DNA from 2 places in the Marinicrinis sediminis genome. Region 1 is predicted to be linked to the other one. Evidence: a T-box and tRNA genes for the amino acid it is inferred to sense, from the RefSeq annotation. Region 1 holds a T-box; the other holds one or more tRNA genes.
What was found. The T-box of region 1 lies ahead of leuS (leucine--tRNA ligase). A T-box ahead of a tRNA ligase gene usually reads a tRNA of that ligase, here a tRNA-Leu.
Positions count from the first base shown of each region.

Region 2: it encodes a tRNA-Leu, which carries the amino acid that the T-box ahead of leuS (leucine--tRNA ligase) is inferred to sense. The anticodon was not compared.

Region 1 is NZ_JBHUMM010000013.1:50,815-61,832, reverse strand. Features, by position in the region: gene yqeK (bis(5'-nucleosyl)-tetraphosphatase (symmetrical) YqeK) at 1-245, shown strand, start outside; gene rsfS (ribosome silencing factor) at 363-704, shown strand; gene ACFSUC_RS08300 (CvfB family protein) at 701-1,585, shown strand; gene ACFSUC_RS08295 (class I SAM-dependent DNA methyltransferase) at 1,593-2,336, shown strand; T-box leader at 2,410-2,633, shown strand; gene leuS (leucine--tRNA ligase) at 2,709-5,135, shown strand; gene comER (late competence protein ComER) at 5,179-6,012, opposite strand; gene ACFSUC_RS08280 (ComEA family DNA-binding protein) at 6,209-6,685, shown strand; gene ACFSUC_RS08275 (homocysteine synthase) at 6,794-8,098, shown strand; gene ACFSUC_RS08270 (deoxycytidylate deaminase) at 8,133-8,642, shown strand; gene ACFSUC_RS08265 (DNA internalization-related competence protein ComEC/Rec2) at 8,751-11,018, shown strand, end outside.
Region 2 is NZ_JBHUMM010000006.1:591-11,608, reverse strand. Features, by position in the region: gene ACFSUC_RS03975 (response regulator transcription factor) at 1-1,552, shown strand, start outside; gene ACFSUC_RS03980 (sensor histidine kinase) at 1-12, shown strand, start outside; gene ACFSUC_RS03970 (methyl-accepting chemotaxis protein) at 1,713-3,485, shown strand; gene xylF (D-xylose ABC transporter substrate-binding protein) at 3,608-4,687, shown strand; gene ACFSUC_RS03960 (xylose ABC transporter ATP-binding protein) at 4,813-6,336, shown strand; gene ACFSUC_RS03955 (sugar ABC transporter permease) at 6,333-7,511, shown strand; gene ACFSUC_RS03950 (GGDEF domain-containing protein) at 7,696-8,823, shown strand; tRNA gene ACFSUC_RS03945 (tRNA-Leu) at 8,896-8,978, shown strand; gene ACFSUC_RS03940 (hypothetical protein) at 9,649-9,813, opposite strand; gene ACFSUC_RS03935 (hypothetical protein) at 10,157-10,699, shown strand; gene ACFSUC_RS03930 (hypothetical protein) at 10,848-11,018, shown strand, end outside.

The sequences.
Region 1 (11,018 bases):
TCCATACATCGGGTCGGGTCGGCATGAGTGTATTGGAAAAGGTAGTCTGCCTCGCTGATTACATTGAGCCGGGTCGGACTTTTGCAGGGGTTGAGAAGCTGAGAGAATTGGCGAAGAAGAGCCTGGAAATTGCCTTGCTGGAAGGGTTTGACGGTACCATTCAGAGCTTGCTCGCCAAGAGACAGCTCATTTACCCGTTGACGGTCCAGGCCAGAAATGCACTGCTGAAAGAAGTGGAGCTGTAAGAAGTATGTTGATGAAAAAAGTGAGTTTGTAAGAAGTACGTTGATGAAAAAAGTGGGTTGTAAGAAATAGAGTTGTTAGAAGTGGAGCTGTAAGATTTTGAGGAGGAATGTCACTAGATGAACGCAGAACAGCTAATGAGAACACTGGTGAAAGCCATTGAAGGAAAAAAAGGGCATGATATTCGGACACTGGACTTGCAGGGTGTGTCCCTGATTGCCGATTATTTTATCGTATGCCACGGGAATTCCGATACACAGGTTCAATCCATCGCCACAGAAGTCAAGAAAACGGCTGAGGCCGCTGGCGGGGTTGTGAAAGGGATAGAGGGAATGGATAAGGCCAGATGGGTGCTGGTCGATCTCGGTGATGTGGTCGTTCATGTCTTCCACCGGGAGGATCGGGAGTATTACAACATCGAGCGTCTGTGGTCTGATGCGAAGGTTGTGGAAACCGGATGAGACTGGAAGCAGGCACCTATCATACCCTCACCGTAGAGCGTGAGGTTTCTCCCAATGGCTATTACCTGGGAAATGAAGAGGAAGAAGTGTTGTTGCACTACTCGGAGATCGAAGGCAGCATCGAGCTTGATGACGAGCTGGAGGTCTTTCTGTTCATGGACACGAAGGATCGCCTGGCAGCTACGATGAAAAAGCCCTTTCTGGCGCTTGGTGAGACGGCGAAGCTGGAGGTTGTAGAGATTCATCCGAGACTCGGCATGTTCCTGGATATGGGACTCAGTCGGCACTTGCTGTTGCCCTATCGTCAGCTCCCGGAGGAAGAAGAGTTTCGTCCGCATACAGGAGACTGGGTTTTTGTACAGATGTCGCAAGACAAGCAAGGCAGATTGATCGCGAGAATGGCTGGAGAGGAAGAGCTGTCCAGTCTTGCCTTTCCGGCTCCGGCAGCCTGGAAGCATACGCGCAGACAGGCCACGGTTTACAAGACGCTCAAAATGGGATCGTTTGTTATTTGTGAGGGTGAACCCGTCGGTTTTGGCGTGATCGGACTGATCCATGAAGACGAACGGACTCGCCCGCTACGAGTTGGCGAGACGCTGGAGGTGCGGATTACGCATGTGCGCGAGGATGGCCGTGTCAACGCCTCTATGCGGGAGGCCAAGGAAGTGAGCCGCAACGTAGATGCTGAATCCTTGCTGGCCTTTCTGGAGTCCAGACCAAACGGTTCGATGCCCTATTCGGACGAAACACCGGCCGATATCATTCTCAGCCGATTTCAAATCTCCAAGGCAGCCTTCAAACGGGCGATCGGCAAGCTGATGAAGGAAGGGAAAGTCAGGCAGGAAGGAAGCTGGACCTATCTGATTCGGGAAGAGGAGTGATCGAGCGGTGGCTTATCAGCATTTCGCTCATGTGTATGATCGCCTGATGCAGCATATGCCCTATGATGAATGGCTTGAATTTTTTGATTTGTGCTGGCAGATGGAAGGAAGAAGGCCGGACCGGGTAGTGGATCTCGGATGCGGGACAGGCAGTCTGGCTATTCCGCTGGCGCAGAGCGGGCTGCAGGTCGTGGGCATTGACTACGCTCCCGACATGCTGGCGATCGCGCAGAAGCGGGCAGACGCCTTGACGACCTCCCCTATTCAGTGGCAGCAGCAGGATGCGCGGGAATGGTCATGGGCTGAAAAGGTCGATTGTGTGATTTCCTTTTGCGATGTCATGAATTATATGCAGACCGAAGAAGACCTGCTGGCCGCGTTTGCGCGAACCTGTGAAGCCCTGAATGAAGGTGGACTGTTTCTCTTTGACATGCTGACCGCTTACCAGTATGAACAATACCAGCGCGAGCAGCCCTTTGCGCTGAATGAACCTGACATCGCCTATATCTGGCAGTGCGACTGGGACGAGCGAACGTCGACAATTGAGCACGAATTGGTGGTATTCGCTTCAGAGTCTGACAATCGATTCACGCGTTTTACCGAATATCACCATCAGCGTGCCTACGAGGAAGCGCGCGTACGACAATTGCTGCACCAAAGCGGATTCACGAAGATCGATACATACGGGGATTTTAGTTGGGAAGCGCCGGACAGGGAGACCGGACGCATCTTCTTCCTCGCCAGAAAGTAGCGCCAGAACGGCTAATGGTTACTTGACACAGGCAAACCCGTGTGCATATAATCTTAGATAAAATAGGATAAGGATAATGGTTGTGAAGAGGAGTAGTAGGTCAGGACTGTCTTTCAGAGAGCCGATGTCAGGTGCAAATCGGTAGACGGAATTGAAGGAACTCACCTCTGAGCCGGGAGGAATGGATTCGAGTCAGACGTCTTCCCCGTTTCCCGCGTTAAGGGTGAAAGTGAGCAGGCTTGCAAGAGGAGCCGGCTAATTAGGGTGGTACCACGGGAGCATACTCTCGTCCCTAGCGTTTGCTTAGGGATGGGAGTTTTTTTTGTGGATTTTAAATAGGAAACAAGTTGACTGTTCAGGAGGTTATGGAAGATGTCACAATCAAATGGCTATAATCCGCTGCAGCTGGAACCGAAATGGCAGCAGTATTGGGAAAGCAACAAGACATTCAAAACAGAAGAAGCGCCGGAAAAGCCGAAATTTTATGCGCTGGATATGTTCCCTTATCCGTCTGGAGCAGGGCTGCATGTCGGTCATCCAGAAGGCTATACGGCGACGGACATCGTGTCGCGCTACAAACGGATGCAAGGGTATAATGTACTGCATCCGATGGGCTGGGATGCATTTGGACTGCCGGCAGAGCAGCACGCGCTGGATACCGGAGAGCACCCGCGAGATATTACGGTCAAGAACATCAACAATTTCAGAAGACAGATCAAGTCACTGGGATTCTCTTATGACTGGGATCGGGAGATCAGTACGACAGATCCCGAATATTACAAATGGACACAATGGATCTTTCTGCAGCTATACAAGAAAGGCCTGGCCTATGTAGATGAAATTCCCGTAAACTGGTGTCCGGCTCTGGGTACCGTGCTCGCCAACGAGGAAGTCATCGATGGCCTGAGTGAGCGGGGAAATCATCCGGTCGTGCGCAAGCCGATGCGTCAGTGGGTGCTGAAGATTACCGAATATGCAGAACGACTGCTCGAGGATCTGGAAGAACTGGATTGGTCGGAAAGCATCAAGGATATGCAGCGCAACTGGATAGGCAAATCTACAGGAGCAGAAGTTCTGTTCGAAGTAGAAGGACAAGAGCCGCTGAAGGTGTTCACTACTCGTCCGGATACGTTGTTCGGTGCGACCTATTGTGTGCTGGCGCCTGAGCATGAGCTGGTGGATGCGATCACCACAGTGAAGCAGCAGGCAGAGGTGAAAGCTTACCAGGAAAAAGCTGCCCACAAGAGCGACCTGGAGCGTACGGATTTGGCCAAGGACAAAACCGGCGTCTTCACTGGGGCCTATGCGACCCATCCTGTAACAGGTCAGCCCGTCCCGATCTGGATCTCCGACTATGTACTTGCCAGCTACGGGACTGGTGCGATTATGGCCGTACCGGGTCATGATCAGCGCGACTGGGAATTTGCCCGGAAATTCGATCTGCCGATCGTCGAGGTCATTGAGGGCGGCGATCTGGAAGAGGCTGCGTACGCTGGGGAAGGCAAGCATGTCAACTCCGATTTCCTGGACGGCTTGCATAACGAGGAAGCCATCGCGACCATGATCAATTGGCTGGAAGAGAATCAAAAAGGGCAGGGGAAAACGACTTACCGTTTGCGGGACTGGCTGTTTTCGAGACAGCGCTATTGGGGAGAACCGATTCCGATCCTTCATCTGGAGGACGGTACCATGAAACCCGTGCCGGAAGATCAGCTGCCTGTTCTGCTGCCCGATGTGGATCAGATCAAGCCGTCCGGGACGGGAGAATCACCACTTGCCAATGTAACGGACTGGGTGAATACGACCGATCCGGAAACGGGACAGCCCGCTCGCCGGGAAACGAATACGATGCCGCAGTGGGCAGGAAGCTGCTGGTATTACCTGAGATACATCGATCCGAAAAACGATCAGGAAATCTGTTCGCCAGAGTTGCAGAAGCATTGGCTGCCTGTTGACCTGTACATCGGTGGAGCTGAGCATGCCGTGCTCCATTTGCTGTACGCTCGCTTCTGGCACAAGGTTCTGTATGATCTCGGTGTCGTCGCGACCAAGGAACCTTTCCACAAACTGGTCAATCAGGGCATGATTCTCGGTACGAACAATGAGAAGATGAGCAAGTCGAGAGGCAACGTGATCAACCCGGATGAGATCGTGCAGAGCTTCGGGGCCGATACGCTACGGATGTATGAAATGTTTATGGGGCCGCTTGAAGCGACCAAGCCATGGAATGCCAATGGTGTGGAAGGCACGTTCCGCTTCCTGAGCCGAATCTGGCGTCTGTTCGTCATGGAGGACGGTACGGTGAATCCGAAGATTGAGGATGCCGAAGGGTCAGAAGCATTTAAACGCACCTGGCACAAGACGATCAAGAAGGTCACAGAAGACATGGAAGGACTGCGCTTCAACACCGCGATCAGTCAGTTGATGATCTTCGTCAATGAAGCATACAAGGCAGAGGTGCTTCCACGCGAAGCGATGGCACACTTTGTTCAGATGCTCTCCCCAATTGCCCCGCATATCGCTGAAGAATTGTGGGAGAAGCTTGGCCATGCCGAGAGCATTAGTTATTCCTCCTGGCCGACCTATGATGAGAAGCTGACCGTCGACGATGAGCTGGAGATTGTCATCCAGCTGATGGGTAAAATTATTGACCGAATGAACATTCCATCTGACCTGGATCAGAAGGAAATGGAGGAGCTTGCCCTACAGCAGGATAAAGTAAAAACGGCCCTGGAAGGGAAGACCGTTCGAAAAATTGTTGCTGTTAAAGGGAAACTCGTGAATATCGTAGCGAACTAACCTTCAACCCGCAAGGGAGCGAAGCGATGAATGCGACCCAAAGCTAGTCAACTTTGGTGCCGTATATCATCGCTTCTACTTTTTCTACATCCTCATCGTATTTGGCATGGGTTTTCATGATGAGCTGGTCGAACATTCCCTCCAGCCGATGATCCATGAAACGAATCGCTTCCGCTGTAATGCCGCCAGGCACAGATACCTTCTCAATCAGGGTGTCCGGTGTAAAGCCCTCGCTTGTCAGCAATTTTCCTGTACCCAGCACCATCTCCGATGCGAGACGTGTGGCTTCTTCTCTCGAAATGCCTGTATGATCCACGGCAGCCTGAATGAGCTGCTGGACGAAGAAGGCAAGAAAGGCCGGGCCGCAGCTGCTCAAATCAGATGAAATGCGCGTATAGTTCTCGTTGATTTCCAAAGGTTCACTGATGGCCGACAGCAGCGAAAAGACCTGGAGGCGATCTTCTTCTGTCAACCGTTGACTGAACATGCAAAGCGAGGCACCGCTGCGCGCATAATTGGTAATGCTCGGAATGACCTTGACGATTTTGCAAGGCAGCTGATCCTCCAAATGCTCAATCCATACCGGACTTGTAATGCTGATGACGATTTGTTCAGATCGTGTACAGGAGACGATCTCATCGATCACATTTTTGTATTCGAGCGGCTTGATGCAGAGAAAGATCACATCCGCCTGAGAGGCCAGTTCCTGTGCGGTACGAGGTATCAGGATGTCCGGATACTGTTCCTGCAGGCGTTCTGCTTTTTTTCTCGTTCGATTGAATATGAGGATCTGATTCGGATGACAGGCACCCGATTTAATCAAAGACTGAACCAGAATGGTTCCCATGCTTCCCGTACCGATGAATCCTATTTTCATCTGTACATCCCTCCTGTTATCTGCCTTTCTTGTCTCCATGTCTGCCTGAGCTGTTAACTTATGCATATGCGGCTTTACCCGATCTATGACAAATCATAGGTGCTGGACAAAGAATGTGTTGAAGTTTTAACAAATAAAGGTATAATTGGGGTGTTGAAAGAATGGTTGTCTGAGATCGGCAAGGGAGGCATGGGAAATGAGACGGATCAGAAGCGTTCCCTTTTCTACGGTTTTTTATAGTCTCTTCCTTTTAATGGTGCTGTTGATTGTATGGCTCATGTTGCATATGCAGGATCATGATACCGCGGGCGAGCAAGGCTGGGTGCCGGTGAATGCAGAGCTGGCGAATTCGAATTCGATAGAAGCGGAGTCGTCTGAGGCGGGGGACGAGACCGGGGCTGAGGCTGTACAGTTGACCAAGGAAGAACAGCAGGCCGAGACACTGGCGTCAGGCATTATGATCAATGAAGCCGGGCCTGATGTATTGATCCTGTTGCCAGGCATTGGTCCTGCCAAAGCGCAACGCATTGTTGCGTACCGGGAAGCGAACGGTCCTTTTCAATCTCCGGAGGATTTGCTCAAGGTAAACGGCATTGGCGAGAAGAGTCTGGAGAAGCTGAGACCGTATCTTCGGTTTTCGCAAGACGGAGAGGCTGCAGATCGCGAAGAATGATGAGGGTTCTCCCCTTTTCAACGTTGGAAAAGTATGAGAAAATAAACGAGATTATAAATAGATAGCGTCTTTGATAGTATGATCAATTGATTGGGAGGAGTTTATTCAATGACAGAAGAAAGAGTAGAAAGAAAGCTCGGCCTGGAAACGCTTGCGGTACATGCAGGACAACAAATCGATCCGACAACGATGTCTCGTGCAGTGCCCATTTATCAAACGACCTCTTACGGGTTTAAGGATACGGATCACGCAGCCAATCTGTTTGCGCTCAAGGAATTCGGCAACATTTATTCCCGCTTGATGAATCCGACCAATGACACTTTTGAGCAACGGGTTGCAGCAATGGAAGGGGCGCCAGCTGCATTGGCTACCGCGTCTGGTCAGGCTGCCATTACATTCTCCCTGCTGAATATTGCAGGAGCGGGTGATGAAATTGTATCTTCCTCCAGTCTGTACGGGGGTACATACAATCTGTTTGCCATTACGCTGCCGAAGCTCGGCATTACGGTTAAGTTTGTCGACGGGTCTGACCCGGAGAATTTCCGCAAGGCGATTACGGATAAAACCAAAGCGGTCTATGCGGAATCTATCGGAAATCCAAAAGGGGATATTCTGGATATTGAAGCGGTGGCGGCGATTGCCCATGAGAATCACATTCCGCTTATTGTAGATAATACAGTACCAAGTCCTTATCTGCTTCGTCCAATTGAGCATGGAGCGGATATTGTCGTTCACTCTGCAACGAAATTCATCGGCGGTCACGGGACTTCCATCGGCGGTGTCATCGTAGATGGCGGAACCTTTGACTGGAAAGGCAGCGGAAAGTTCCCTGGATTGACGGAACCGGATGCCAGTTACAATGGTGTGATCTATACGGACGCTGTTGGACCCATCGCCTACATTATCAAGGCGCGCGTGCAACTGATGCGGGACATGGGTGCTGCGTTGTCTCCATTTAACTCCTTCCAGCTGTTGCAAGGACTGGAGACCCTTCACCTGCGTATGGAGCGTCATAGCGAGAACGCACTGAAGGTAGCCCAGTATCTGGAGCAGCATGCGGATGTGGAATGGGTTAGCTACCCGGGACTTCCTTCGCATCCTTCTTATGACAAAGCCCAGAAATATATGCCGAAGGGGCAAGGAGCCATTCTTACATTTGGTATTAAGGGCGGCATCGAAGCAGGCAAAAAATTAATTAACTCCGTGAAGCTGCTGTCTCACCTGGCTAATATTGGAGACTCCAAGTCGCTGATTATTCATCCAGCCAGCACGACACATTCCCAGTTGACAGGGGAAGAGCTGGATTCTACCGGCGTAACACCAGGCATGATTCGCTTGTCCATTGGAACAGAATCCATTGATGATATTATCTACGATCTCAGTGAGGCGATTACAGTCAGTCAGCAAGCTTAATGGCAACGGTTTTTGAAACAGAGGAGTGGAGTCGATGGCTCGAAAAGACTGGGATACCTACTTTATGGATATGGCCTACATGGCCTCGACACGTTCCCAGTGCAACCGGCGAAAGGTAGGTACCGTGCTGGTACAAGGGAAGAAATTGCTCGGAACCGCCTATAATGGCGCGCCGATGGGCGTTCCCGACTGTTCCGAAGCCGGATGCATGATTGTAGAGGAATATGAATTGAAACAGGTTGAAGGTAAAGAACAAATGGTGAAGAAACAACGCTGTGTCCGCACCATTCATGCTGAACAAAACCTGTTGCTGTTTACCGATCGTGGGGATCGTGAAGGCTCCACGGTCTATGTGACCGATCAGCCCTGCTGGACCTGCGCCAATATGCTTGCGAACAGCGGGGTCGTCGAAATTGTTTTTCATCGGCCTTATCCGAAGGACAGTGAAAAGGTCCGTAAACTGATGGAGATGAAGGGACTGGTATTCCGCCAACTGGAGGGCTATGAGCTCCCAGCGGGCATCCTGGATGATGTCATCCATTGATCTCTTGAAGAAGTTTAAAAGTTACAAAAGGAAGAACCTTTTGCTTTCATGCAGAAGGTTCTTTTTTTCATTTTCCGAAGTACGGGCATGGGGTGAGGAGGGACGTCTATGGGTCGTGTGATGGTTCCATTCGTATGCAGCTGGCTGGTGGGAACCGCTTGGGGTATCGATCAACTTTCAAGTATTTATGCGGTTGGCTTTTTAATGGGTATCGCGTTCTGGCTCCTTCGGGATGCCTTGCTTCATGATCGATCATTGGAGGGGAAACTCTCTCTGACCAAATTGGTGTACCACCTCGTGTGTATGACGGCGTGTATCGCAATCGCATTCGGCTATGCCGATATGACGGAACGTCACAACCGATCCGCTATTTCGCCGTCTATGCAAGAAACAGAAGTCCGGCTGACGGGCTGGATCGCGTCTCCAGTTGAAATAGACGGGGATCGGGCGAAGCTGTTGGTCGAAGCAAGAGACTGGAGGGATGTGGAGAAGGATGCACGAGATTCTACTTTTTCCGCCGAGCTGGATGAATCGATCCTGATTTATATCAAACTGCAAGAGGAAAGCCAGCAACATGACATGCTGGACTGGAAGCGGGGCGATCTCGTTCAGGTGAGGGGCAAGTTGCTGCAACCGATGTCTGCCACCAATTTTGGGGCTTTTGATTATGCCCGCTATTTACATACGAAGCGAATTCATTGGCAGCTTTTTGTAGAAGGAAGCTTCTCCATGGCGTCCATCAGCATGGAAGAAATGCATCTGACCGGCATCGACCGATGGCGACACAAGTTGGAACAGTGGAAAGGCTGGAGAGATGCCAGACAGCTTCAGATGGCACAACAATTGGAGAATACCTACACTGATCCTGCTTTCAGCGGATTTCTGAAGGGCATGCTGCTCGGTTATCGGGAGGATATTAATGAAGAGCAGTTTCGGCAATTCTCGGTTCTAGGCTTGACCCATCTGCTGGCTATCTCCGGATTGCATGTTGGCGTTCTCTCCGGTCTGCTTCTGCTGATGGGTCGCTGGATGCGGTTGACGAGGGAACGCGCCATCTACGTCGCAATGACGGTTATTCCTTGCTATGTACTGCTAACAGGCGCATCGCCTTCTGCCATCCGTGCGGGCATCATGACCATTCTCGCTCTATATGCGATTAGGAATAACCTCTCAAGCAATCGGTATCAGTTGCTCGCATTGGCTGCCTTCCTCATGGTGCTGGCTGATCCCTATATGCTGACTTCCATTAGCTTTCAGCTTTCTTTCATGGTAACCGCAGGGCTGCTCGTGATCGTGCCCGTCCTGTATAACTGGCTGCCTGGTCCGGCCTGGCTGAGATCCCTGCTTGGTGTCACCTTTGCCGCGCAGGGAATTTCACTGCCGCTCACCATCTATTATTTTCATTCTTTTTCACTATTGTCTTGGCTGGCCAATCTGCTCATGGTGCCCTGGATCAGTATGGTCGTGTTTCCGCTCAGCCTGTTTGCTTATGTACTGTCCGGGGTCACGTTCGTGTCTCTTCTTCTATCCACCACGGTTTCTATTGCTTTGAAGATCTCTTTTGCATGGGTAGAGTGGCTGAACCAGTTCGATGTCTTTCACCTGATTTGGAAGCAACCTTCTCTGCTATGGATAGCGGTTTATACGCTTTTCTTGTTCTGGCTGATCAGGGAACTGGAGCGTCTGAAGCTCGAACAAGCCTGGAACGGCGGATTGAAGCGGCATGTGGACCACCTTCATCTTCGCTGCTGCGGGATATTGGCAGGTTTGTTCCTGCTGGTCGTGTATCAATACCTGTCTCCCCAATTTCACAAGGGGGAAGGCTATGTATACTTTATGGATGTGGGTCAGGGAGACAGCTCGCTTATCATTACCCCCAGTCATGAAACCATTCTCGTTGATGGCGGAGGCACATTGTCTTTTCTAAGCAGCAAAGAATCATGGATGCAGCGCAAGGATGAATTTGAAGTCGGTGAGGATGTGGTGGTTCCATTACTGAAGCAAAGAGGCATCAGGGAGATTGACTGGATGATCGCTTCCCATGGAGATCAAGATCACATCGGAGGATTCTTCGCGGTGCTGGAAGCGATACCGGTTCGAAATCTCATATTCAACGGATTGGTAGAACCAGGCTCCAGAGCGGAAGAGCTGATCCAGACTGCTGCTTCGTACAACATTCCGATCTATATTCCGGCTGAAGGGATGCAATTGCAGGTGGATGAACATACCCGCATCGCCTTTCTCATGCCCTTCGATCAGCCTGAGCCCATCTTCCGTCATGGCGATCAAAATGAGGTCTCCATCGTGATGAAACTGAGCATGTATGATCATCAATTTTTGTATACCGGAGACATCGGTATCCCGCAGGAAATGGCT
Region 2 (11,018 bases), on a different contig from region 1:
AATCGCGGATGATGAACAGATTGAACGCGTTGCACTGGAGAAGATTTTGAGCAGTCATATGACAGATATTGAGATCATCGGCCAGGCGAAGAACGGCAAGGAAGCGGTGGAAATGGCCCTGACATGGAAGCCGGACTTGATCCTGATGGATATTCGCATGCCGGCGATGGATGGACTGGAAGCAGTCAGGCGCATACGGGAAGAGGATGAAGAGGTGAAATTCATCATGGTGTCTGCCTACGATATGTTTGAGTATGCCCGGCAGGCGCTGCGACTGGGGGTGACAGATTATATGCTCAAGCCCAGCAAGTCGTCCGTCATCCTGGAAACGGTACAGCGGGTGGTGGACGGTATCAGGGCCGAGCGGGCCCACAAGCAGTCGCTGGAGCATCAGCAGCATGCGCTGGATACGTTGCTGCCGATGCTGGAGACCGATCTGGTCACGCAATTGCTGTTTGACCATGTGCATGAGGTGCAGTTGCAGGAATTGCTGGCGCTGAAAGGAATCGAAGCCGGACAGCAGATGATGGTCATCAGTCTGATGCTGCGTCCTGCGCTGGAACAGCAATTGAACCGCGATGTACGCGTCGAATGGTATGTCACGCTCAAGCAGCAGTTGCAGGCCTTTTCCGATTTCTGGGTGGGCCCAATCTCCGGCCTGCAAATTCCGGTGATTATCTTCAATTCGTCCGCAACGAGTGGACGGGCTCATACAGCGTATCGCCTGAAGGCATTTTTCGACCGGATTCGAGGGAAGCTTCCCGCTGAACTGGTAGCGGGGGTGAGCTTGCCTCGCACCCATTTCACAGAGCTGAGCCAGGCGTACCATGAGTCCTTGCTCGCGCTTTCCAATGTACAGCGCGCCTATCAGATCTACTATTATGAGGATGCCGTGGAGCGCAAGCAGGCACATGCAGCGGCTGCAGATATGAGACTGGAGAAAGAAATGCTGGATGAGGCCCGAAAAGGGGAGCTCGAACGGGTGCATCAGTTGTTTGCGCAATGGATGGAACACGTGCATCAGCAGGGTGAAAGCTCGATGCTGGAAACCCAGCAGCATGTGCTGGATTTGCTCTTGCTGATCTGGCGCATGACGGAGGAAGCCGGGGCTACGATTTCCAAGCCGTATTTATCTTTCCAGAGTGCGGACATGCATCAGCTCAAGAAGGAGGCCATGGCGATCATGCAGCGAATGCTCCAGGAATATCAGGCCATCAAGCAGGAATTGTCGCCGGATGTCGTGTATCGGATGAAGGCGTTCATTCGCAAGCATGCCCATGAGGATATTTCACTGGAAATGATCGGAGAACACGTTCAGCTCAGTCCGTTCTATGTGAGCAAAATTTTCAAGGAACAATGTAAAATGAACTATATTGACTACTTGACCGATTGTCGCATCGAGAAGGCAAAACAGCTTATGCAGGACCCGGAAATTAGTCTAAAGCAGATCGCGTTCGACATTGGATACCATGATCCGAACTATTTCAGCAGAGTGTTCAAGAAGGTATGCGGCTTGTCCCCAACTGAATATCGCAAAGCGATACGGGCCTGATCGTGACGTTCAGTCCAAGCCAGTCTGCCTGGCAATCGCAAAAAAAGATAGGAAATGACAAAATCAGATAGTCTTTTCTGTCTTTTTTTCTGTCTACGATATGGTAAGCTCGGAGAACCATCATTGTAAGGGCTTACAAACATGTGAAGGGGGCAAATCCATGTTGAAGACAAAGCAGAAACAGGCAGAGGAAGGAATATGGAGCCAGTTTAGAAAAAGAAGAGGGTCGAGATCACTTGCAGCCAAACTGAGTATGGGGTTCGGCGTGCTCTGTCTGTTTTTGATGCTGACAGGCGGTTTTTCTCTGTACTTGCTGCAGCAGGGAAATGAGAATACGCAGGAAATTACCGACGAATGGATGCCGAGTGTCATGAAGGCTTATCAGTTGAAGCTGGCTTTTGCCGCCTTTATGGAAGCAGAGAGAGACTATCTGGATACTCAGGATGCGCAGTATGCCGATGTTACGGAAGTGAAGAGTCAGGAATTGCAGCAGATCGTAGAAGGGTATGTGGCTGCTTCGCAACTGGAGGAAGGCAAGAAGCTGGCCCAGACGTTTCAAATGGACTTTGAGGCGTTCGGCGTCAATCATAACAATATGATGGAGCTGGTGCAGCAAGGAAATGTGTCGGGTGCGAGACTCGTTTTCGATACGACGGCCAAGCGTTTTGTCGCGGATATGCAAGATCTGCTGAACCGACTCATTACTTTGAATGAGCAAGAGGCAGCCCGTGTATCGGTGGAGAACGAAGAGCAGGCGAGACAGGGAATGACGACGATCATGGTCGTGATGGGGGTTGTGGTGATCGCTTCAGCGTTGCTGGCCATATGGACAATACTCTCGGTGCTTCGCCCTATCCGCAAGATTAACCATGTGCTGGCTGATTTGAGTGAGGCGCGTGGCGATCTGACACGAAGAATTGACATCCGCACAGGTGATGAGATTGAACGGATGGGTCATTTGCTAAATCAGGTGCTGGGCACGATCGAGCATATGGTCGTCCATGTTCGCCAAACGACGGATGATGCGTCCGAATCGGCGAATCGGATTGAGGGCAATTGTCAGGAGTTGAGTTCCGCGAGTGAGCAGATTGCAGCGGCGATTATTCATTTGAGTGAGAAGGCCGAGCATATGCTGGAGCGAACGGTGGTTTCACGTTCTGTGATGCAGTCGTATTCAGACAAGCTTGATGAGGTAGCCCTGCACGCCCGGGAAACGTGTGGAATAGCAGGGGAGTCCAATCGCCTCAGCCGACAGGGGAACGGGCAAATCCAGGAGGTACTGGAGCAGATGAAGCGGATTGAACAGCAGCACACGGATGTACAGCAGAGCTTCCGGCACTTTCTGAATGTATTGACGGACATCGATGACGTCAATCGCATGATCCAGCAGGTGTCCCAGCAGACAAATCTGCTATCTCTGAATGCAAGTATCGAAGCGAAACGAGCCGGGGAACACGGAAAAGGGTTTGAAGTTGTCGCCCATGAGATCCGCAAGCTGTCGCAGCAGGCCGGCCATTCCTCCAAGCGAATTGTAGAGCTGTTGGCTCAGATGAAGCAGGATATGAATCAGCTGGAGCTTGAATTTAATGCAAATGAGGCGACAATTGAAGAAGGCAGTCGTCAAATGGGTACGCTTCGAGTTACGTTTGATCAACTGGAGCATGCGAACCAGCAGGTCGTGGAACTGGGAGAACAGACCCAGAGCGGTGTGCTGGATATCCAGGAGGCTGCTGCATCGATGCTGCAAACGATTCAGCATATTCATCATTTGTCGAATGAGCAGTCCGCGTCCAGTGAGGAGATTTCCGCTTCCGCGCAAGAACAGCAAGCAAATACGCATCACATTCAGCAGTTGTCCAGTGAGCTGGTGCAGCAGTTTTACCAGTTGAAGGAGCGGGTTGGACAATTTGCGACACAATCCGGCAAATCATGAAAGCGGTTAAAAAAGTGAAGATGATTGCAAAATAGTATAGAACCTTGCGGCGTGAAAGCGTTTCATACCATGATAGACTTGGTTTGTAAGCAAAACCAAAACGAAAAGGGGCGTAACGATTGATGAAAAAATGGATGAAGAAAAGCACACTGATGATGCTCATGCTGGTTCTGACTTTTGCACTGGCTGCATGCAACAACGGGAACACAGCCAACAATAGCGGAAATGCTGGAGGCAACGAGGCGAGCGGTGACAAGAAGGATGACAAGATCGTGGTGGGCTTCTCCATGGATACGCTGGAGGAAGAGCGTTGGAAGAAGGATCGTGACTTGTTTGTCGCAGCTGTAGAGAATCTGGGCGGAGAAGTGAAGGTCCAGTCAGCCAATGGTGACGATGCCCTGCAAATTTCACAGGCTGAGAATCTGATTAGCCAAGGAGTCGACGTGCTGGTTGTCGTTCCCCATAATGCAGAGGCTGCTGCTACCATCGTCGAAAAAGCCCATTCCGCGAACATCAAGGTCGTCTCTTATGACCGTTTGATCAAGAACTCCGATGTGGACTTATATGTATCCTTTGACAATGAGCGTGTAGGTGAAATGCAGGCAGAAGCGATTACAAAGCTGGCGCCAGAAGGAAAATATGTATACATCGGCGGAGCGGATACCGACAATAACGCCCACTTGTTCAAAAAGGGAGCCTTTAATGTCCTTCAGCCGCTCATTGATGGCGGGCAGATTGAAGTCGTCTATGATCAGTGGACGAAGGAATGGAATCCAGCCAACGCCCTGGCGAACATGGAAAATGCCCTGACGGCCAACAATAATGATATTACAGCAGTCGTCGCAGCAAATGATGGAACAGCAGGCGGAGTCATTCAGGCGCTTCAATCCCAGGGACTTGCCGGAGAGATTCCGGTATCCGGACAGGATGCAGAGCTGGCTGCCGCACAGCGGATTGTAGAAGGCACGCAAACGATGACCGTTTACAAGCCGATCAAAAATCTGGCTGAGAAAATTGCTGAGGTGTCTGTCATGATCGCCAAAGGAGAAAGCGTCAGCACCGATCAAACGGTCAACAATGGAAAAATTGATGTGCCATCTATCCTGCTTGATCCGATTGCGGTAACAAAGGAAAACATCGATGACACGATCATTGCCGATGGGTTCCATTCCAAGGAAGACGTCTACAAGAACGCAAAATAAGTCTGAACGATCTGAGATCTGAACGGATTCAAGGGAAGTGTGCAGGAGCTTGTTCTTGACACTGTTCCCTTCCCTTGCCTTTGAGCCATCTGTACACAAGCAAAGTAGAGAAAGGGAGTGAGAACATGGCAAACGCATTGGAGATGCGCGGGATTGTCAAGGAGTTTCCCGGGGTGAAGGCGCTCGATCAGGTGACCTTCTCGGTCAAGCAGGGGGAGATTCATGCCTTGTGCGGGGAAAACGGCGCAGGCAAATCCACGCTGATGAAAGTGCTCAGCGGTCTGTACCCGGCTGGCACGTACGAAGGTCAGATTATCATTGATGGAAAAGAGAAGCAGTTTCAGCATATCAAGGATGCGGAAGAAGCGGGTATCGCGATTATTTATCAGGAGCTGGCGATTGTAAAGGATCTGTCCGTTGCCGAGAATCTGTTTCTGGGCAAGGAGCCTGCAACCTTTGGGGTGGTGCACTGGGATCGCGTGTTCAAGGAAAGTGAGAAGTGGCTGAAAGAGGTAGGACTGAAGGACGTAAGTCCAGATTCGCAGGCAGGCTTGCTCGGAATCGGCAAGCAGCAGCAGATTGAAATTGCCAAGGCGTTGTCCAAGCATGCCAAGATTCTGATCTTGGATGAGCCGACCGCTGCCTTGACAGAGCAAGAGGTAGAAATCTTATTGGGCATTCTAAGAGAGCTCAGAAGCCGCGGCGTTTCCTGTATCTATATTTCTCACAAGCTAAATGAAGTGTTCTCAATTGCGGATACGGTGACCGTGCTAAGGGATGGTCAGACGGTGGCCTCCAGGCCGACCGCAGAGTTGAATGAGGATGACGTGATTGCGCTCATGGTTGGACGCGAAATGAAGGAGCGGTTTCCGAAGGTGACCTCACAGCCTGGGGAAGTCGTGCTCTCTGTGAAGAACTATACCGTTCATCACAAGGATAAGCCGGGCGTAAACGTCATTGAGGATGTTTCCTTTGACTTGAGGGAAGGTGAGATTCTGGGCATAGCCGGTCTGATGGGTGCTGGACGAACCGAACTGGTCATGAGTCTGTTTGGCGCTTATGAAGGCAAGGCGAGCGGCTCGGTGTTCATTAACGGCAAGCCGGTTACGATTCGTACGACCCATCAGGCGATTCAGGCTGGATTGGCCTATGTGTCTGAGGATCGCAAGAAATTCGGACTGGTGCTTGGCATGGATATCAAGAAAAATGTTACGCTGTCTAGTTTGCAGAATATCTCGAACTTGAGTGTGATTGACAATAATCAGGAAGTTGCGAGCGGAGACGAATATATTCAGTCCTTGAAAATCAAAGCCCCTTCATCCGAGACGATTGTCGGGACGCTCAGCGGAGGCAACCAGCAGAAGGTGGTGCTCGGGAAATGGCTGATGACCCAACCCCGAATCCTCATTCTGGATGAGCCGACACGGGGGATTGACGTCGGGGCCAAATTCGAAATTTATAACATTATGAATCAGCTTGTGCAGCAGGGGGTAGCGGTGATCATGGTTTCCTCAGAACTGCCGGAGGTGCTCGGCATGAGCCATCGTGTACTGGTATTGTCTGAAGGAAGATATGCCGGAGAATTCCAGGCTGAAGAAGCGACCCAAGAAAAGATTATGACAGCTGCAACGGGAGGGAAAAAACGATGAGTGGAAATCAACCTGTCGTCGTAAATGATCATAAGCAGCGCAAGCTGACGTGGTTCAAAATTGATATTCGGGCCTACACGATGATTGCGGCGCTTGTGTTTATCTGGATTTATTTTGCCATGATGAGCGATGCTTTTTTAACGACACGCAACTTGTCCAACTTGTTTCTGCAAATGTCGGTTACGGCAATTCTGGCAATTGGCATGGTGCTGATTATTGTAGCCGGGCAGATTGACCTGTCGGTCGGATCACTGATGGGACTGACGGGCGGCATCGCAGCCATATTGAACGTCTGGTATGATTGGGATACGATTCCCGTCATTATTGCCACACTGGCCGCAGGCGCCCTAATTGGTCTGTTTCAAGGTTGGGTGGTCGCCTATCAGGCCGTACCCGCCTTTATCGTCACCTTGGGCGGCATGCTGATCTTCCGGGGGATCTTGCTGGGGATCACAGACAGTGTGACGATTGCGCCGCTTTCTGAAGATCTGAGATTTATGGGACAATCTTATGTAGACAAGAATATCGGTTATCTGCTGGCGATTGCAGCCTTTGTCATTCTCGTCTTTTTGCAAATTCGCCGCAGGCAGTCACGCGTCAAATATGGTTTTGATGTGGCGCCTTATCTGATTTTGTTCGGGAAGCTGGCGTTCTTCGGGATTTTCATTGGTGGATTTGTTTACCTGATGAATGATTACAAAGGCATTCCGGTTCCATTTATCCTCGTTATTATTCTGGCCATTATCTTCACATTTATTGCGAAGAATACGATTTTCGGCCGGCACGTCTATGCGCTGGGTGGAAATGCGGACGCGGCACGATTGTCAGGTATCAACATCAAGCGCCGTATCCTGCTCGTATTCGTCCTTGGGAATACGCTGGCGGCCATTGCGGGTCTGGTGTATACCGCGCGTCTGAACGCGGCGACCTCGGGTGCCGGGGAGATGTATGAGCTCGATGCGATCGCGGCCTGTGTAATCGGGGGCACCAGTCTCATGGGTGGTGTTGGAACGATTTCTGGTGCGATCATCGGAGCACTGGTGATGGCAAGCCTGGATAACGGGATGAGTATTATGAATATTGAGTCCTTCTGGCAGCAAATTGTAAAAGGCAGCATTCTGGTTGTAGCGGTCTGGATCGATATTTACAGTCGCAGAAAATCAAAACAAGCCTGACCGGATGGGATGGACATAGGAAAAGATGGTTTGTGCAGCGCGCTCTGCCGGACCATCTTTTTTGATTGCAGACAGCGGATGGCGCTTCAGTCCCCCCTCATAATGCATGTGCATTAAAGGGAAATGGTCTCAGATGGAGAATATGTAATCTATACGGCTAAATTTGAAAACATCGGGTGAGTACATGGACTTTGATACGTTTCGCAAACAAAACTTAAAACGCTGGAATGAGATTGTCATCTCCTGTTTTTGGCTCGTGCTGTTCTTCTATGTGATTGGACAGGTTACGGTCTTAATCTTGTCCGTCCAGCTGGATCGAGCAGAATTTGAACTTCAGAATTATCTGATCTACCATATGCTGATTCCGGATCTGCTCGTACTGATCCTGACGATCTCGGCGCAGTTGCTCGTGCGCGTGAAGCCGGTTGGCAGTGAGCTTGGCATCCTGATCTTGGGCACGCTGGTTTCGTATACGATTTTTTCCTTTATGTCCGGGGATATTCATGGGGGACAGGTCATCCTGGCTCTGCCGATTATCACCAGCATCTTGTATTTTAACAAGGCCCACCTGCTGTACAGTGCGATTGTGAATATTTCATACTTTATTATCAAGTATATTTTCTTTACTCCGGCAAATGGCAATGTCACGCCCTATGAGTTCGTCGTCAGCCTGCTTATGCTCAGTGGGATCGCGTTGATCGGCTTTGGTGTGATTGCCAGAGGCATCGAGATGTGGAAGCTGCTGGAGGATTCGAAGAAAACAGAGCAGGATTTGATGGTTCGCAGTATTATCCTGGACAAGCTGACGAAGACCGATGCGCTAACGGGCTTGTATAATCACAAGACCTTCCATGAGTATATGGAGAACCTGATCGAGCAGAGTGATTCGTATCCGTTGCCACTGCAGCTCTGTATTCTCGATATCGACAATTTCAAGAAGGTGAATGATACGTACGGTCACAAGGTCGGGGACACGGTGCTGAAGCATGTGGCGAAGGTGCTCGAGGAGGGAACGACACAGGATGATGTCGTGTCTCGTTACGGCGGAGAGGAGTTCGCAATCATCTTCACAGGGAAGACGCTGGAGCAGAGCCGTATCCTACTGGAGGAGATCAGGCAGACGCTAGAGCAGCTGACGTATGAGGAGCTGGAGGGAAGGTCCATTACGGTCAGTGGAGGACTGTCTGATCGGGATGCAACAGAGTCGAAGGACCAGTGGTTTGTCCGCACAGATGACCTGTTGTATGAGGCGAAGCGAAGCGGAAAAAACCGCATTGTGACGGAACATTTTATCTCAGAAAAAACAAGTTAAATTTTACCCTTTACTTTTGTGATAATCCGTCATATAATAATCTTCGTAGCTCAGACGAGCACAACAACATACGCGGTCGTGGCGGAACTGGCAGACGCGCTGTCTTCAGGCGGCAGTGGGATTTTCCCGTGGAGGTTCGAGTCCTCTCGACCGCATATCAGATTAAAGGGTTTTAGCTAAAATGGCTAAAGCCCTTTTTTATTTTTATTCATTTTGTTGATGGATTGTTGAATAGTAAACGAACAGCTGTACGTTGGGTTGAATGGGTTAATGAAATGAACTCGAAGTAAGTCATGTGATCGTTGAAGAGAAGCGCGGAGGGCTTTTGGAAACGAAACCTTTGCAAGATTTTGAATATGGAGACTGGCATAGATTATCATTTCTTATACGGAGTTTGAATTTGTAATCGTGAAAAAAATGGAATTTTTACACGAGGTTCATTCACTAAATAGCCATTATCCCAGAATAAATTAGGTGAAAATGAACTGTACCCCAGTTGTTGGATACTGCTAACTTTTGGAGATACAGTTTTTTTGATCAGTAATCATAGAGCCATTAGTTTAAAGAATGGAGCTAAACCATAGGGAAAATAATTCACTTGTGGTTCAACTCCATTGTTCTTTACAAATCAATTACTTAGAGAAAAACACTAAAAGAAATTACACATATACATACAATAACCGTTATATATCCACCCTGCTTTATAGCATCAGGATTCTTAATTCCAGTTAGTTTGAATTTAAAAATAGTATCGGGGAAAATAATTTGTAACATTCCTATTGCTAGACCAAGTATACCTAGCAAAGTGATATTATTCATATATGATCACCATCCTTTACCTGTTAACATATTCATCCATTCTTGAGCGTTTGGTGCTCCTTCATAAGTAGAATATATAACAGCAGTCCCTCCTAAATCAAAAGGAAGATCAAATCCAAATGCATATTCTTTTTCCATCGAAATAGGTAAAAAATATACTTCTGCTGCCACAAAAGCCGTAAAGAAGTGCTATTTTATGGGTAGTGCTTCTTTGTCTGAAAGCGAGAGCTTTATAGCCTAAGATAGCTATGAAGGTTCCATTAGTAATCCATTGTCTCTCAATATGTATACTTATGTAGAGAATAATCCATTGGGTTATACTGATCCTACAGGACATTAGAAAATGTTTCCTGGTTGAAGATGCATATGATAATGCGCTCAAAAATAGAATGAATGGATCATTCTCACATAATACTTGGATGAAACAATAAAATCTTTGTGGATAACAACGGTAATTTATCTTCAGCATATGGAAATCATGTATTTGATGTCAGTTACTGTAGGAAGTGATTCGATGTTTAGAATACGTTACTTATTAACAATGGAACCTGAGATCGCAAGCATGGATTTGATTGAACTTGAAAAAGAGGGAATTGTATCCGGATATATGGAATTATATTTTAATGAAAAAGATTATGGAATATATCCTGATATCATTCCTCCCAAGGGATTACAAGGATTATATCTACTGTCCACATGGTTTGAACAACTAACTGAAGCAGTCTATTTATTATCACAGTCTGGTATCGTATATATCAACGACACTGAATCTCACAATTCTTGGATTGAATTAAAACGGATCAATTGGAATGAACTCGAAGCAAGCCATGTGATAGTTGAAGAAAAGCACGGAGGGCTATTAGAAACGAAACCTTTGCAAGATTTTGAATATGGAGATTGGCAAAAGGTTATCATTTCTTATACGGAATTTAAAGTTGAAATCGTGAAAAAAACAATGGAGTTTCTACAGGAGATTCATTCACTGAATAGCAATTATTCTAAAATAAGTTGGGTGAAAAGAATAGTTACCACTCTTGAGAAGATAACGGAATTGTAAAAGCAGAGTTTAAACAAGATTTTTCCAAGAGCCTCCCCTAGAACCACTGGGTATGCCGTACAAGCGAAAACCAAGCAAGGAAAGCAAATGAAATGGCATTACTTATGTGTACTTGTATTGATCTTTACTAAGGAGTTGAGAACCACCTATGAATCAAAAACAATTAAATATTATCTTAATGACCTTTACTATTCTGATTGTCGTCATGGGATGTAGCAGTACAGAAAACTCTTCTCATAAGGGACATAATACTCAAAGTAGTGAAGCGGATGTAAATCAACCTGAACAAAATAAAGATCAAGACGAAATATATCAGTCT